One region of the Paenibacillus sp. CR_12 genome, then DNA from elsewhere that is predicted to be linked to it. Evidence: predicted binding sites of a transcription regulator. Region 1 holds the regulator's gene; the other holds the start of a gene.

Region 1 (8,471 bases):
GGTAATACCGCTTAGCTGCCTCTTGTGTCGTATCCGAAATAAAGCCATGCGAATGCGTAGCAATTTGCAGCTTATTCGGATCGTGACCGGCTTTCACGGCGGCTTCTTTATAGAGCTCCACCAAGGGTGCGAATCTCCGCGGCTCACCGCCCAGGATAGAGAAGACAACCGGAAGTCCCAGCAAACCAGCGCGAACAGCCGATTCCGGGCTCCCCCCCGTACCAATCCAGACAGGTAACGGGTCCTGCTGTGCACGCGGGTAGACGCCCATGTTGTCAATCGCCGGGCGATGACCGCCGCGCCAGGTCACCTTTTCGGAAGCGCGAATCTTCAGCAGCAGCTCCAGTTTCTCTTCATACAATTCCTCGTAATCTTTCAGGTCATAGCCGAATAGCGGGAACGATTCGATGAACGAACCCCGTCCGGCCATGATCTCCGCTCGCCCGTTCGACAGACCATCCAGCGTTGCAAAGTCCTGATATACCCGCACCGGATCGTCCGAAGATAGCACCGTCACTGCGCTCGAGAGGCGGATCCGCTTCGTTGTAGCGGCAGCTGCTGCCAGAATGACGGCTGGCGACGAGCTAGTGTATTCGATGCGATGATGCTCGCCGATGGCATAAACATCAAGGCCTACCTGATCTGCCAATTGGATTTCTTCGATCGCTTGGCGCAGCCTCTCGGCATGCGAGACACCGCCATTTCCGGGATTAGCATGGAGGAAGGTGCTCATTCCAATCTCCATCGTATTCGTTTGACCGCTCATAGTTATTCTCTCCTTCTTAATATGGAATAGGGATGATTAGCAAAGAGTCCCACCATTTCTACTGTTCTAAATATATAGAAATGATTTCGAAAAAAATTACGCCAACAAAAAGGGCGCAAATTTTTCCGCTACTTCTCGATTGACGTTATAGTGAATAAACGATCCATTCTTGCGAGAATCAATCAAGCCAGAGTCCGTCAATTGCTTTAAATGATGCGATAGCGTCGAGCCTGCAACCGATTCAAGCCTTTCACCGACCGCGGTGAAGCATAAATTGCTCTCTTTCGCGAGCAGTAAAGCGATCTTCAGCCGGGTTGGTTCCCCCAAAGCTTTATACACTTTAACCGCTTGCCCCATAGCTTCTTGATTTTCTCCCACTGTATCCACCTCCCCGCATATCTTCTGCAGTTCTATAACTATCGAAATCAAGTTTAGCACCATGTCATTCAAATGTAAAGGGCATATCTGAATCCTGCTCCTTCTACTTCGCTAATTATAATCCTCGACGGCGATGCCGGCAGCCCTTAAATGCCCGTAGGCAACGATTCTGCTAAACTGAGATGAAACTTCATCTGCAGGAAGGGGTTTATCGTTTTTAATCCACCAAATTACAATCCCCATGAAAGACGATCCGAGGTATTCGATCAGCAATTCCTTGGATATCGCTAATGGGGAGTTTCCCTGAGCAGGTTTCCACCCCTCAATTAATTTATCTTTGATGATATTTTCCATTTTCGCTTGAAACTGATAGATTCTATTCTCATCTATTAACATGGAATGATAAAAGGTCAAATTTAGAGAAATATGCTCCAGTACAGTTTGCATGACTGTCTCGAGTAGAGAAATACTGAAAGGATTCATGCTGATGGGACAAAGAATGACCGCATCCTTTAATTCGCTCAACAATTCATTCATACATGTATCTAATAAATCAGGCTTGTTTTGGTAGTGGAGATAAAATGTGTTTCGATTGATCATAGCCCGATCGGCAATATCCTGGATCGTTATCGATTCATATCCCTTTTCCTGAATAAGCTCATAAAACGCCTTTCGAATCGATTGTTTCGTGCGCAGTATTCTTAGGTCGGTTTTCTTGTTCATTGTTTTCGTTCCCCCTAAATTTATTTAGGTCGTTAAGCGACAAAGTTTTATGAGTTGTCTGTTATCCATCATAACTAAAAATATTGAATATTGAGCGTTATATTAGCCTCTATTATAATGAGCAACAGATAAATAAACAACGTCTTGTTCATTATTTATCTAATGACCAAAAAAATTCCCAAGGAGGATATTCCAATGACATCCAATCATCAGAATGAGCTTGTTCGTAAGGCAGTCGCCGTACTGGAAAGTTTTGAGAGCGGCAACCCCGAAGCGATTACGGCTTACGTTCATCCAGATCAATATATTCAGCATAACCAGGCCTTACTCGATGGTCGTGAATCCATGCTTGGCGCACTTGATCATTTAAAGGAAATGGGTACTAAGGTAAGCATTAAGCGTACTTTAGTCGACGGAAATTATGTGGCTCTTCATTCTGTATATCATTTTCACGGCCCTAAAATCGTATTTGATCTCTTCCGTTTTGAGAATGGACTAATCGTCGAGCATTGGGACAATTTGCAAGAGATGGTGGAGAAGACACCAAGCAATCATACGATGATTGACGGACCGGTTACGATTAAGGATATCGACAAGACGGATGCCAACAAAGCATTTGTCAAAAGCTATGTTGAGAACATCTTGCTCGGGAAGAACCCTGACCTGCTGGCCTCTTACTTTGATGGAGATCACTACATTCAGCATAGTCCGCATATTGCAGACGGCCTTTCCGGTCTTCACGCTGCTTTGCAGGCTCTGAAGGAGAGAAATATTGAGTTTCAATATACTCATGTCCACCAAGTAATCGGACAAGGCGATTTTGTCCTTACAATGAGTGAAGGTCTGTTTGATGGTCAACATACCGCTTTCTACGATCTGTTCCGCGTAGAGGATGGAAAGATCGCTGAGCATTGGGACGTAATCGAGGCCATACTGCCGGCAGAAAAACGAAAAAATTCGAACAGTAGATTTTGAAATTTGTGTGGCTAAATCGCAAGGCATCGCCGAAATGTAAGTGCGGTGATGTCTTGCGATTCACGAATGTACTTGAGCAATCAATTTTGTAATCAAAAAGATACAGAAGCGTTGCTGCAGCAACGCTCTTTTTGTTCATTGCCATGAAGTGATCGTGTGATGCAGCCATATTATATGGTTGCCCTTCACAAATGAAAATTGCCGTTGATAATCAACCATATGTTCATTATAAAGAACAAGGAGTAGTGGATCATGAAAATGCTGACACAAAAAATGATGTGGCTGGGCATGGTGCTCGTCCTGATCGTGTTGACCGTATTCGGGTTAGCGATGATGGGATCGGTGCTTGGATCGAAGCCAAAGGAGGTCCCGGCGGCCCTCGTTATCCTTGACCAGCCGACGGAGCTGCCGACTGGAGAAACGTTTGCGGTAGGGGAAATGATCCGGGAAAAGTTGCTGTCGAGCCCGGCAATGCCGTTTGTCTGGCATGTCGTGGATTCCGAGGAAAAGGCTCGGGATGGACTGGATAAACGCGAATATTACGGAGCGATGGTGATTCCTGCGAATCTGAGCAGCGGTTTACTCTCGTTAGCGACTCACTCGCCGATTCACCCTAATGTGAGAATCATCTCCAACGAGGGTATGAACACCCAAGCCTCGATGGTCGTAAGACAGGCAATGGGGCAAGCGATGAACATGATCAATGGGGAACTGTTGCAGCAGCTGCTTGGGCAGATCGGACAGCAAACGGGACAAATTCCCATTGAGACGGCTAAAGCTTTAATGACACCGGTGAACGTTCAGGAGGAAGTCGTGCATCCACCGGGAGTGAATAATGCGGCGGGAAATGCGCCGGGCTTGTTTACCCAGATTATATGGATCGGCAGCATGGTGACCGGAGTCGTCTTGCTCCTGGCTAGCCAGAAGGCGGTCGCCGCGGGTTCAAGGAGATGGACAGTCAGCGCGCTGCAAGCTATCGGGGGGCTTGCGATCGTCGGCATAGCCTCATGCTTCACCATATGGATGGCTTCGTCGTGGTACGGCATGGAACTGGCGAACGCGGGGGAGACGTGGTTGTTCTTATGGTTGGCTGGATCGGCGTTCTTCTTGTTGCAATCTTCCTTGCTGAATTGGATCGGATTCCGTGCAATACCGCTGCTCGTACTGCTGATGTTCTTCTCGGTGCCGCTCCTGAACATGGCTCCGGAGTTCTTGTCGCAGACGACGCGAGATTGGATCTATTCGTGGACGCCACTGCGCTTCGCGGCAGGAGGGCTACGGGAAGTCATGTACTTCGGCGGACTGGACGCCGCTCACTCAAACGCCTTGATTTTGTGGGGCGTCGCCGGTGGATTTTTGGTCTTGCTGCTCTCTTCCGGATTTAAGGCAAATCAAGCGACAGATGCCGCCCCTACTTCTGTTACAGGCGATACAATAAAGTAAGAACAATCAACGATGCGTTGTACTTCCTTTTTTTACGCTCATGTAATAATTTAATTTTCTGGGAAGTATTAAAAAGTTATTATAAAAACAAAAAAAACCCTTGATTTCTCAAGGGTTTCTCTTCGTATGGAGCCTAGGGGGATCGAACCCCTGACCTCATCGCTGCCAGCGATGCGCTCTCCCAGCTGAGCTAAGGCCCCGTAAGCGACTTCTATATCATATAAAAAATCAGCAGGCATGTCAACACTTTTTCAGAACTTTTTTGATAATGCGCAGTGCCTTTTTTCCTTCTCTATATAATGTCACTTATCGATGTTGAGAATTTGGCGCCATGAGAGCGCCGGAAGAGCACCAGGGTCGTTTAAGAACCGTAGCGCTCTTACAGCTCCTGCACGTCCGTATCCTTGGACAGCAGGCTTTTCAGTTCCTTCATGAACATATTGATATCCTTGAACTGCCGGTATACGGACGCAAACCGAACGTAAGCCACCTCGTCGACCGGATATAACCGTTCCATCAGAAGCTCCCCGATCTGGCGGCTCTCCACTTCCGCCGCCGCGGTATTGCGCAGCGCCTTCTCGACATCCGATACGATCATATCCAGCTGGTCCACGGATACCGGACGCTTCTCGCATGCCCTTATCAAACCGCGGAGCACCTTCTCCCGGCTGAACTCTTCGCGGCTTCCGTCCTTTTTCACGACGATCAGCGGCGTTTCCTCCACCATTTCAAAGGTTGTGAATCTCTTGCTGCACTGCTCGCATTCCCTGCGGCGGCGGATGGATTTATTCTCGTTGGCAGGCCTGGAATCCAGCACTTTCGTTCCGGCATAACTGCAATATGGACACTTCATAAGTTGTCTTCACTTCCTTTGTATTCAGCGTGATTCGCCCTTAATGGGCGTCAGAAAAATTTACCAGCAAAACTTTTGTCTTTTATGTTATGAAAATGCGAGACCCGAGACATAATACTTTTACCAACCCAAGGAGGTGAACTTAACATGGCACAAAGCAACAACAACTCCAACAACCTGGTTGTTCCTCGCGCAAACGCTGCTCTTGAGCAACTGAAGTACGAGGTAGCTCAAGAACTTGGTATCTCCATTCCACAAGACGGATACCAAGGTAACATGACTTCCTATGAGAACGGTTCGATCGGGGGATACATCACAAAGCGTCTTGTAACCCTGGCCGAGCAACAATTGGCTGGTCAATTCTCCGGTCAATAATTGATTCTTCCTTAAAAAAGGAGTGTTGGCGGCTCGAAGTAAGAGCCTGTCCAGCGCTCTTTTTTTCTTTAGAAGCCGCCCTTATACACATCCGTATATTGATTATAATAATAAATCACGCGCTGTACATAATGCCGGGTTTCCCCGATCGGTATACTCTTCACGTTCTCATAGGTTCCGTCCCACATGCCCTTGTTGATCCAATTCTTGACGTTCCCCGGGCCCGCGTTATAAGCGGCGATGGCGGCAATCGGATTGCCGTCCATTTCCTTGTGCAGATTCTGAATGTACCAGGTGCCCAGCTGGATGTTCGCATCCACTTCATTCTTTACGCTCAGCAGGTTCACCGACGGGAGCTTGGCCATTTCCATCGCCCAGTTCGCCGTATCCGGCATCAGCTGCATAATGCCCAGCGCCCCCTTCTTGGATTCCTTGCCCGGCTTGAAATTCGTTTCCACCCGGATGATCGAGGCCACCAGAAACGGATCGACCTCATAATAAGCGGCATGTTTGCGGATCTCATCCTTATAATGGATCGGATACAGCAGGGTCATCCAATTGGAACTTAGGAACAGCAGCGCTACAAAAGAAACGAACAGCAGGAGCAGCACCCTTTTTTTACGAAGCCACTTCATAACTGAACCAACCTGTTCCACAGGTTGTCCACCTGCTGCTGCGTTTCGGCCAACGTGCCGCTGTTATCGATCAGGATATCCGCTCGAAGCTTCTTCTCCTCAATGTCCATCTGGCTGCTAAGACGCGCCTCTGCCGCTTCCCGGGTAAGAGCGTCCCGCTCCATCAAACGCGCAAGCTGCAGCTCGCGCGGGACATAGACAACAGCGATCTGCTTCAGATAAGGATAGGCTTCCCTTGCCTCCAGCAGCAATGGAATATCCGCTACCACGAGCCGGTCGGGATGCTGCCGTTCATACGCCTCCGTCCGTTCCCGTATTTCCTGCCGGATTGCCGGATGCGTAATCTCATTCAATGCCGCTCTCTGCTCCGGATGACGGAAAATCATCTCCCCGAGCTTCTTTCGATTCAACGTACCGTCTTCAAACAGGATCGCTTGTCCAAAATGTTCGGTCACTTTACCCAGCACCGGATGACCCGGGAGCATCACTTCCCGGGCGATGATATCCGCATCGACGAGAAGCGCTCCCTTCATGGCCAACATGGAGGACACGGTGCTTTTGCCTGTTGCAATTCCTCCGGTTAAACCGATATTCATGACTTCACCTCATAACAGCTTCATTATACCCATGACAACTAATAAAAAAGCAGGCAAATACGAGATAAAACGCATGCCTCCCTTGGCCGCAAAACGGAGGCCGACCCGCATGCCCAGCACCAGAAATATCCCGCTGAACAAGGAAACCACGGCTGCGGTGCCTAGCGGCGAGAAACCCAGCATCGCTGCGCCGAGCCCTGCTCCGAACGCATCGAGCGACAGCGCGATCCCCAGCCACATCGCCTCCCATGGTGAGATGCTGCCGGAGTCGTCCAGATCCGCTTTCGTCGGGCTGCGGAGAATTTGAATGACGACGCCGATCTTCGGTATTTCAAGGGAGAATACCGCTCGCTGAAGCTGCTCTTGGCCTGCCGTGGTAACTTCACGACGCGGTGTCCCTTGATGAATGGCTCCCGGCGTTTCCGTAAGCGATGCGGAAGAATCCACGGCGGATGCCGGCTGCACTTCAGGCTCGCTGCTTCTCCGAACCTGCTGATATAAAGACCATAGGCCCAGCAGTATCAAAATGGCAGCTCCGATCACGGATGCCGCAGACGGGGATAAGAACCGCTGCAGCAGCGCGCCTGCCTGCATGGAGACGCCAAGCACCAAACCGGAACACAGCGAGATGATCAATACAGACAGCAGCGGTATCCTTGTTTTGCGCAGACCGTATGTAACCCCTGCCCCAAATCCGTCCAAGCTTAACGCCATGGCCAGCAGGGCAGACGAGAAAATATGACTGAGCACCCTTTTCCCTCCTCCAAAGCTCCACATCAAGCTGCTCATTCATGAAGAAGAGCTGCCGATGCGCTCCACATATGTTCCACATTATATGTGGGGGAGCAGGAATGGGTGCACGCCTATTCAATTACTTCTTGACCGGCTGACACTTCGGGCAGTAATGGGTCCCCCGTCCGCCGACCACGATCTTATGAATCGGGCCGCCGCACGCATGGCACGGCTTGTCCTTCCGACCGTAAATCTGATGGCTGTTCTGGAACATCCCCATCTCGCCCTGCCCGTTGACATAGGACTTGATGGAAGATCCGCCCGCGTCGACGGCTTCGGACAACGTATCCACGATCGCATGATACAATCGCTTAAGTTCGGCATCCTTCAGGCTGTTCGCGTTCCGCTCCGGATGAATCTTGGCCCGGAACAAGGCCTCATCAACATATATATTGCCGATGCCGACCACATATGCCTGATTCAGAAGCACCGCCTTGATCTTCGTTTTCTTGGTGCCGATGACTTCCTTGAAGGTTCCGAACGTAAACGTGTCATCCAGCGGCTCATAACCAAGCTTGGCAAGGGGAGCATGCTGGAACTCTTCCCCCGGCGCAAATAGATGCATCGTTCCGAATTGGCGCACGTCCTTGTACCGCAGCTCCGTCCCGTCCGAGAAATGGAAGATGACATGGGTATGTTTCTCCACCGGCTCCTCGGCTCGGTACACCCCGTAACGCCCCTCCATCCGAAGATGCGAAACGAGCACCAGCCCGTCCAGCAAGATCCGCAAAAACTTCCCGCGGCGCTCCACGCCTTCCACGGTATGGCCCTTTAACATAAAAGCAAATGCCTCGATATCGTCAGGACGCTGGATAATCCGCGGCAGGTTCACGGATACATGATCTATATGCTTACCTTTAATCAATTGGTTCAGTGTTCGTTTCACGGTTTCTACTTCCGGCAATTCCGGCATAATGACTTCACCTCATCCCCCA
Region 2 (8,052 bases), on a different contig from region 1:
GTTTCAATTTTATAGTTTAAATATATTCAATATGGTGTAGGAATCATTCCACAATTTCCTCATTTGGTTAAAAAGTAACCTTAAGTTGTAGATAAACGGGGCAAAAGCCCCTATCCCCAACCTTCTTTTCAGGTGTTTTTATTCCTTGGCAAGGATACATTATATTCAATATATCCTTATGAAATGGTCTGATAAAAAGTAATATTCTGAGATGTAGCGACCTGTGTAGGGTTTGAAGAGCTTCTGCTGGATTTCTTTATCGAATTGATTTTGGGAACTATTATGGGGGGAGGATTTTATGAGTGGTTGACCTAGTAAAAGAGTCCGCGCAGCCATCGCTTGCATTGTCAGGCTCGAATAGAAAGCGCATCGGACTCGTTATTAGGTTGCATATATAGGAAGAAGCGGGTGTTGGTATCAGAAAGTGGATGCAACGTTTTTTCCCGTCGTCTCGCCAATGACCAATTCCGGCTCCACTAGGGTTTTAAAGTATTTTCCGTCTTGCCCGTCATCACTGTTAATGACCTCTAGCAGCGTATAAGCCGCACGGTAGCCCATGTCTCGTTCAAATTGTTTAACATGCGTAAACGCGCCGTATCCTTCGATGATGGAAGTGGGATCGTCAAAACTGATGATGGATATGTCCTCAGGCACCTTCAATCCGGCTTGACGCGCAATCTGATAGATTTTTACCCCAAGAATTCCATTAAGCGTAATATAAGCCGTTGCCATCCGATTTTTGATATAGCGGTACAATGGATGGGTTTCAGCTTGCTCAAGGCTTCCGATTTCAAAACCGGTTACGATATGGGCAGGGTTAATGAGTGCCCCCTTTTCCTTGAAGGCATTCATATATCCATCGATCCGTTCTTGAACGGTTACGGTTTGTATGGGCGAATCGGAGCAGATGGCGATATCACGATGCCCCAGCTCCCACAGGTAATTGACCGCCATGTTAGCGCCAAGCCTGCCGTCCGATGCGATATAATGCGTTTCCACCCCGGGAAGGTAACGGTCGATGAGAACAAACGGAAACCCCGCAAATTTCATGCTTAATATTTCCTCATTGAATAATTCCTCGTCCACCGGGAAAATCAATAACCCCTCTACTCCGATGTTACTGCATGTCTGGATCGCCTCTTTTTCCTTATCAATATCGCCCTCTGATAAATAGATAACGCAGCGGTAATCGTTCTCTTTCAGCGCTTGCTGAATACCTTGTATAAGTCGAATCGTAAAATAATCATAAATGCTGGGCATAATGAGCCCGATCAACCGCGTCCCCATTTCTCCGCTAGTCTTATGGACAGGTTTTACGGTACTTATAGGAGGAGTGGCCGGCATTTGAGATTCGGGCTCGCTTACAAAAGTCCCCTTTCCGGGCACCCTGGTTATGATTTTTTCGTTAACCAAGCCGGCCAGGGCATTAACGACCGTAATCTTGCTTACTCCAAAACGCTCCATGAGTTCCTTTTCCGTAGGTATACGATCTCCAACCTTCAGTACCTGCGACGATATCAAGTCGCGTATATACTCTTGAATCCTCTGATACAAAGGCATTCTTTCCGTAGAGCTCAACCGAATCACCACATTTCATTCAATATGTTTAATATATACGTTACGAATGGCGTAAGCGTTTTATTCCATGCTCTAATCATGGAAACAGCGGCAGCCATGGACGAGAAAATCATGTCCTGACTGCCGCTGTTTATTTATTGATCTATCATATTCGTTAGCTTGCGCGGGAAAATCAAATTTTGGAGGGAGCTCTTCCCTACGACTTCCTTAAGAGCACTTACTATACCCGCAGTTCCCGCACGTCTTGCATCCCTCGATGTTAATCAAGGATGCCCCGCCGCAGGACGGGCACAGATCCAGCGACATGCTGCCGCCTGCGTGCGCGCCATGTCCGCCGTGGCCCGCAGCTGCCGTTGCCCCGCCTTCGCCTGCATCGGCAGGCGCCATCGTGGCTGCGACCGGTGCCGGATCATGGTCATGATCCGCCTCGGCGTTGTTGGCCACGTGCGTCTCGAGCGCCTTCGCCACGGCGTCGGCGATGGACTCGACGCGGTTCGCGCCGAAGCCGATCGCGCCGGTGCCGCCGATGCCCTTGAGGTGCTTGATCAGCAGCTCCACCTTGTTGCCGTGGTCTCCGTAACGGAGGAACAGGGAGCATACGCGGCCCAGGGCTTCCGCCATCGCGAACACATCCGATCCGGCTTTGCCGACGTTCAGGAAGATTTCGCTTGGAATGCCGTCCAGATCATTGATCGTGATGTACGCCATGCCGAACGGCGTGTTCATTTTATAGGTTGCGCCGCGCAGCACTTGCGGACGCTTTTTGTATTGTTTATCCAGTCCGCTCTTGCTCGGGGAGGCTGTCACGGCCACGCTTGCAGCAGCCGGCTCCACGCTCGCCGTTTCCTCAGCGGCTTGGCCTGCAGCGCTTTGCTCCAGCGCCGCTTCCGCGGTAGAAGCTGTTGTCGCTTCGGCGGCTTTGTCTTCTTTTTTCTCCGTCTGCAGGACCTGCACGTCGCGGCTGCCGTCGCGGTAGATCGTTACGCCTTTGCATCCCAGATCGAATGCCAGCTCATACAGGCGTTTCGTATCTTCAACCGTGAAGTCGGACGGACAGTTCGCCGTCTTCGAGATGGAGCTGTCCACCCAGCGCTGAATCGCCGCCTGCACGCGGATGTGATCCTCGGCGGAGAGACTCATCGCGGTGACGTAATAGTCCGGAAGCTCTTCGCCCGGATGGCTGTCCAGCCAATCCTGAGCAATCGGCACGAACTGCTCGTCGAAGCCGAGACGGCTTTGACGGAAGTATTTGAAGGCAAAGTACGGCTCGATGCCCGTCGAAGTTCCAACCATCGTACCCGTGCTTCCCGTCGGCGCTTGGGTAATGACGGTAACGTTGCGGACGCCTTTTTTGCGGACCGCTTCGGCAACTTCCGGATACACCTCGGCCATATTTTTCATGAAGCCGCTTTGCAGATACAGTTCGGCATCGAATGCCTGGAACGAGCCCTTCTCCTCGGCAATATCCGCGGATGCAAGATACGCTTCGCGCGCGATGAAGCCATACAGCTTATCCAGGAACTCCAGCGATTCCGGGCTGCCGTAACGGATGTTCAGCTTGATCATCAGCTCGGCCAGACCCATTGTTCCGAGGCCTACGCGGCGCTCTTTTTTCTGGTTCAATTCGTTTTCTTCGAAATGGTAAGGCGTCCGGTCGATGACATTATCCAGGAAACGCACGGAGTAACGCGTCGTCGTAGCCAGCTCATCCCATGCAACGTCATGATTCGCTTCATCGTAGAACTTCGACAGGTTCATCGCGGACAGGTTGCATACGCCCCAGCCCGGAAGTCCCTGCTCGCCGCAAGGGTTGGTACAGATGATCGGGTTGAAATACCAGCTGTTGGACATCTGGTTGTAGTATTCCATGAAGACCACGCCCGGCTCTGCCGATTTCCATGCGGATTCGATAATGGTGTGCCATACCTCGCGTGCTTTAACCGTTTTATATGGAATGATGCTGCGTCCGGCTTTCTTCCATTTATCCAAATCGCCGTCCCACAGCTCATCGTAATCCGGATCGGTGGTATCCGGGAACACCAGCTCCCAGTCCAGGTCTTCCTTCACGGCTTTCATGAAAGCGTTGCTGACGCATACCGACAGGTTCGCGTTCGTGACTTGTCCCATCGTCTGCTTCACCGTAATGAAATCCTCCACGTCCGGGTGCCAATCGTTCATCATCAACATGAGCGCGCCGCGGCGGCTTCCGCCCTGCTCGATCAGGCCTGTCGTATAACTGAACAATCCGCCCCACGATACCGCACCGCTGGAGGAGCCGTTCACGCCTCTAACGATCGCGCGCCGAGGACGAAGGGAAGACAAGTTGATGCCGACACCGCCGCCGCGCGCCATAATCTCGGTCATCTCGCTCAGGGTTTCCATGATGCCGCCCCGGCTGTCCTTCGGGGAAGGAATGACGTAACAGTTGAACAGCGTCAATTCATCGCTTGCACCCGCTCCGGCCGCAATCCGTCCGCCCGGCACCAGCTTCCAATCATCCAGAATCTCGCGGAATTTCCCGCGCCACTCTTCCTGCAGTTCCGGCGTTGCCTCAACCGATGACATGGCGGCCGCGAGTCGATCCCACATTTCTTCCGGCGTTTTCTCGATGGTTAACGTCAGCTTCTCCACATCCGACTCCACAAGCTCGCCCTTCCGTGTCTTCACGGTGACCTTGCGGCCTTCGCGTTTCACGATTTCGCCGACTTCCTTGGTCGGAAATTTAGGATCATCCTTCGTCAGCACGAGCACCACGTCGCCGACCTTGGCGTTGTTGGTGTCCGCATCCTTCCAGGCATACCGGTCCAAAAAGATCTTCTCGCTTAAACCTTCCAGCCGCTGATTCTGCATCGTACTCAAGTGCAACTACCTCCTATATAAGATATAAAATTTAAAAGATTCCCAAGTATGTGCTCACCAACAACATAACCTGTTATGTAGCCGGTCAAACATCCAAAACCACTATATACACCACATATAGTGCTATTTGTTCATTATACTACACTATATATAGGTTAACTATGCCGATAATGTGAAAATTAAGCCGACAGTTCCAAGCTCCCGCGCGCAAGCTTCCGCTTTCTTCCTCTCGCTCTCTTTTTCGCTGATCCCTATGAAAAAAAAGGATGAAAATATCCAATTCCAGCAGCCGTGCGCTCTATAGGGTATTCCGCGGCTCCCGAATCCGTGCAAGGTTATGAAGACTTCTTTTTTCGTCCATACTACATATACACCGTTGGCCCGGAATCTTTCATCACAGGAGGAGATCGACATGAACCAACAGCCATCTGCCGACTCAGGCATGATTTTCGACCCGCGCCTTCCCGTTCCATTGCAGATCGACCGTTCTTGGTTTGACGATCTCTCTGGCCGACTGGACAAAGGAGGCCCTTGGGGTGACTATCGTCTGGCCCAGCTTGCCGTTGAGGGCGAGAAATCGCGCCTTGTTACAAGCTTTGAAGAACTGCAGTGCCTCAAGCACCTTGGCGGTTTATCCCCGCTCCCCCATCAGACCGATACCGCAAGACGCGTTTTGTTCGAGATGTCGGGCAGAGCCATTTTGGCGGATGAGGTGGGACTTGGCAAGACGATTGAAGCCGGTCTCATTTTAAAAGAATACATCGTGCGCGGACTGGTATCCAAAGTGCTGATTCTCGTACCTGCTTCCCTGGTTCTGCAATGGGTCCGCGAGCTGAACTCCAAGTTCGGCATTCCCGCGGTCGCGCAGAAAAAAGCGTACTCCTGGGGCAATGACATCGTTGTCGCCTCCATGGATACGGCCAAGCGCGATCCGCATCAGGAGATTTTGCTGAACCAGGAATACGACATGCTCATCATCGATGAAGCCCACAAGCTCAAGAACAAGAAAACATCCAATTATCAATTCATCCAAAAGCTGCGCAAAAAATACTGTCTCCTGCTCACCGCCACGCCGGTGCAGAACGACCTCAGCGAGCTCTTCAATCTCATCACGCTGCTGAAACCGGGCCAGCTTGGCGGCCAGGGACAGTTTGCCGCAAATTTTGTCGTGGATAAACGAAGACCGAAGAACCAGGACCAGCTCAAGGATGAGCTGTCCAAGGTCATGATCCGCAACCGTCGGGGCGAAGGCGAAGTGAAGTTCACGAAGCGGTCCGTCCGCAACGTGGGACTCAGCCTTTCGCCTGAAGAACAGTCATTATACGACGGCGTTACGTCCTTCGTCAAAGATCAGTATCAGGCAGCTGGGGGAAATTTAAGCAGTATGCTGTCGCTCGTCACCCTGCAGCGGGAAGTATGCAGCAGCCGGGATGCCGTCTTCGTGACCCTTGTTAATCTGTCCAAGAAGCTGCCGGAGGACTCTCCGCTGCGCGATAAAATTTGGGAGCTGGTCTATCTCATCAAGGCCATCAAAGCAAACACCAAGGCGGAAAAAGCCATCGAGCTCATTCAGCAAATGAACGAGAAGGTCATCGTGTTCACGGAATATCGGGCCACGCAGGAATACTTGCTCAATTATTTCCGCGATCACGGGCTGGTCTCCGTCCCGTACCGGGGCGGCATGAACCGCGGCAAGAAGGACTGGATGATGGACCTTTTCCGCGGCAAGGCGCAGGTCATGATCGCGACGGAAGCCGGCGGCGAAGGCATCAACCTGCAATTCTGCCACCATATGATCAATTTTGACCTGCCCTGGAATCCGATGCGGGTCGAGCAGCGGATCGGACGCGTGCACCGTCTAGGCCAGACCAATGACGTGAAGATCTACAACCTGTCGACTTCGGGAACCATCGAGGAGCATATCCTGAACCTGCTGCACGAGAAGATCAACATGTTCGAGATGGTCATCGGCGGGCTTGACGTTATCCTGGAGCGCTTCGAGAAGAAGGAATCGATCGAGAAAAGCCTGTACAAAATCATGCTGGAGTCCGGCAATGATGATGAAATCCGCCAGCGCATCAGCACATTGGGCGACTCGATTCACCATATCAAGCAGGACGTCGAGCTGGAAAGCACGGCCGAAGAAACTCTCAGAGAGGAAGAAGCCTAATATGACCATGACGCCGCAGGAGGTGCAGCAGCACTTCATGGCCTATTTGGAAGCCACCGAATGCACCGTCATCGAAAAATCGCCCGAGCATGTCACCGTGAAACTGTCGCCGCAGGCCGACAAAATGCTCACCAACCGCCCCTATTACTGGGGGTTCGTGGAACGGACCGGGGCTCCCGCCGAAACGCTGTCGTTCAACTTCGTGTTTGATCCGGAAAAATACGACGAACGGCTCGCCAAGGCCGAAGAAGCCAAAGCCAAAACCCAGCTCAACGCACCTGCGCAGGATCCGCTGCTGGCGCGCTATTACGGGAACGCCCCGGTACTGCCGATCTTGGGGCCAGGCCGGATTCAGCGGGAGAATATCGGCTACGGCAGCAGCCGGCTCGCCCAGATTTGGAATGCCTCCCGCGAAGAGGGCAAATGCGTGTATCTGTTCCAGCAGCGGGATGCCGAACCGCGTCCCAGGGGCCGTTCCACGCCTTATGAGCAGTGGCTGGGCGTCTGCTTCAAGGTGGAGTTCAGCTGCGATCTGAAGCGGGAGGATTTGTTTTTTCTCGGAATCTCGCTGTCCAGCCGCTCGATTACCGAAGACTTCCCCGCCATTCTGCATGGGCGCGAATTGACTCCACGCCTGCCCGAGAGCGTTCACGTCAGACCGGCGGCTCTCACCCTTGAGCAGGCCGTAGCTGCCCTGGAGAATCATCTGATCAACAAGCTGAGCAAGCTGGATTACGATTGGGCGGCGAAAGCTAAGGAACGCCTCGAAGACGAGCTGATGGTCATCGACGGCTACTACGAGGATTTGCTCAAAGAGCAGGACGAAGAGAAAAAGGCGCAAATCGAGGAGCAGTACAAGAACCGCCGGTCGGAAATGCAGTGGCAGTACGAGCCGAAAGTGAGCCTGTCCGCCATAACCTGCGGTCTGTTTCATCTGTGTTCGCCCGTGGGCGCGTCTTCATGACGCCTCTCTACAAAAGCAGGCAAAAAAAGAACCATTCTCCCTTCCCCTGCCGCGACAGCTTGCAACAGCCTTTGCAGAGCTTGTCCGATATGATGATTCCATCACATCCATGGCGCGTAAGGGCCAAGGAAAGGCGGTTAGCGATTTGAAGCTGTGGAACATGGAACCCCGTTACCAGGATGACAAGGACAACAAGCGCAAACCTAAATCAATCGACAACAAACGCTTTATCCAATATCGAAGGTGGTCTGCCTCCGTCATCGTAACGGCACTCCTGTGGTTCAGCACGACCCACCCGCAGGCAGGCATGGCTGCGGCTCGTGAAGCAGACACCCCCAATCCTGCGAGCGCCGTCCGTGCGGCAGACGCTCTGCTTGCAGTCCAGTCTGCATCGAGCCTAGCCTACAGCAGCGCCAGGGCTCAAGTACCGGAAAGTTTGGTAGACTTTGCAGAACAGACCGTGGATCAACTATCGGTGCAT

The links. Region 1 encodes NrdR, which represses ribonucleotide reductase genes. Its sites were predicted from a motif close to AACACNATATATNGTGTT; they were not measured.
Region 2: RB297_RS11225 (adenosylcobalamin-dependent ribonucleoside-diphosphate reductase) is a predicted target of NrdR. The motif match lies at 4,545-4,562, and genes of this name have one in related genera.

The regions. Positions count from the first base shown of each region.
Region 1 covers NZ_JAVFHO010000008.1:193,649-202,119, forward strand. The annotation lists gene RB297_RS24610 (LLM class flavin-dependent oxidoreductase) at 1-766, opposite strand, end outside; gene RB297_RS24615 (ArsR/SmtB family transcription factor) at 863-1,144, opposite strand; gene RB297_RS24620 (TetR/AcrR family transcriptional regulator) at 1,256-1,867, opposite strand; gene RB297_RS24625 (nuclear transport factor 2 family protein) at 2,063-2,842, shown strand; gene RB297_RS24630 (YhgE/Pip domain-containing protein) at 3,095-4,285, shown strand; tRNA gene RB297_RS24635 (tRNA-Ala) at 4,413-4,485, opposite strand; gene nrdR (transcriptional regulator NrdR) at 4,665-5,138, opposite strand; gene RB297_RS24645 (alpha/beta-type small acid-soluble spore protein) at 5,286-5,513, shown strand; gene RB297_RS24650 (lytic transglycosylase domain-containing protein) at 5,582-6,148, opposite strand; gene coaE (dephospho-CoA kinase) at 6,145-6,744, opposite strand; gene RB297_RS24660 (MntP/YtaF family protein) at 6,754-7,494, opposite strand; gene mutM (DNA-formamidopyrimidine glycosylase) at 7,616-8,449, opposite strand.
Region 2 covers NZ_JAVFHO010000002.1:1,619,838-1,627,889, forward strand. The annotation lists gene RB297_RS11220 (GntR family transcriptional regulator) at 418-1,560, opposite strand; gene RB297_RS11225 (adenosylcobalamin-dependent ribonucleoside-diphosphate reductase) at 1,786-4,428, opposite strand; gene RB297_RS11230 (DEAD/DEAH box helicase) at 4,850-6,607, shown strand; gene RB297_RS11235 (YqhG family protein) at 6,609-7,571, shown strand; gene RB297_RS11240 (hypothetical protein) at 7,717-8,052, shown strand, end outside.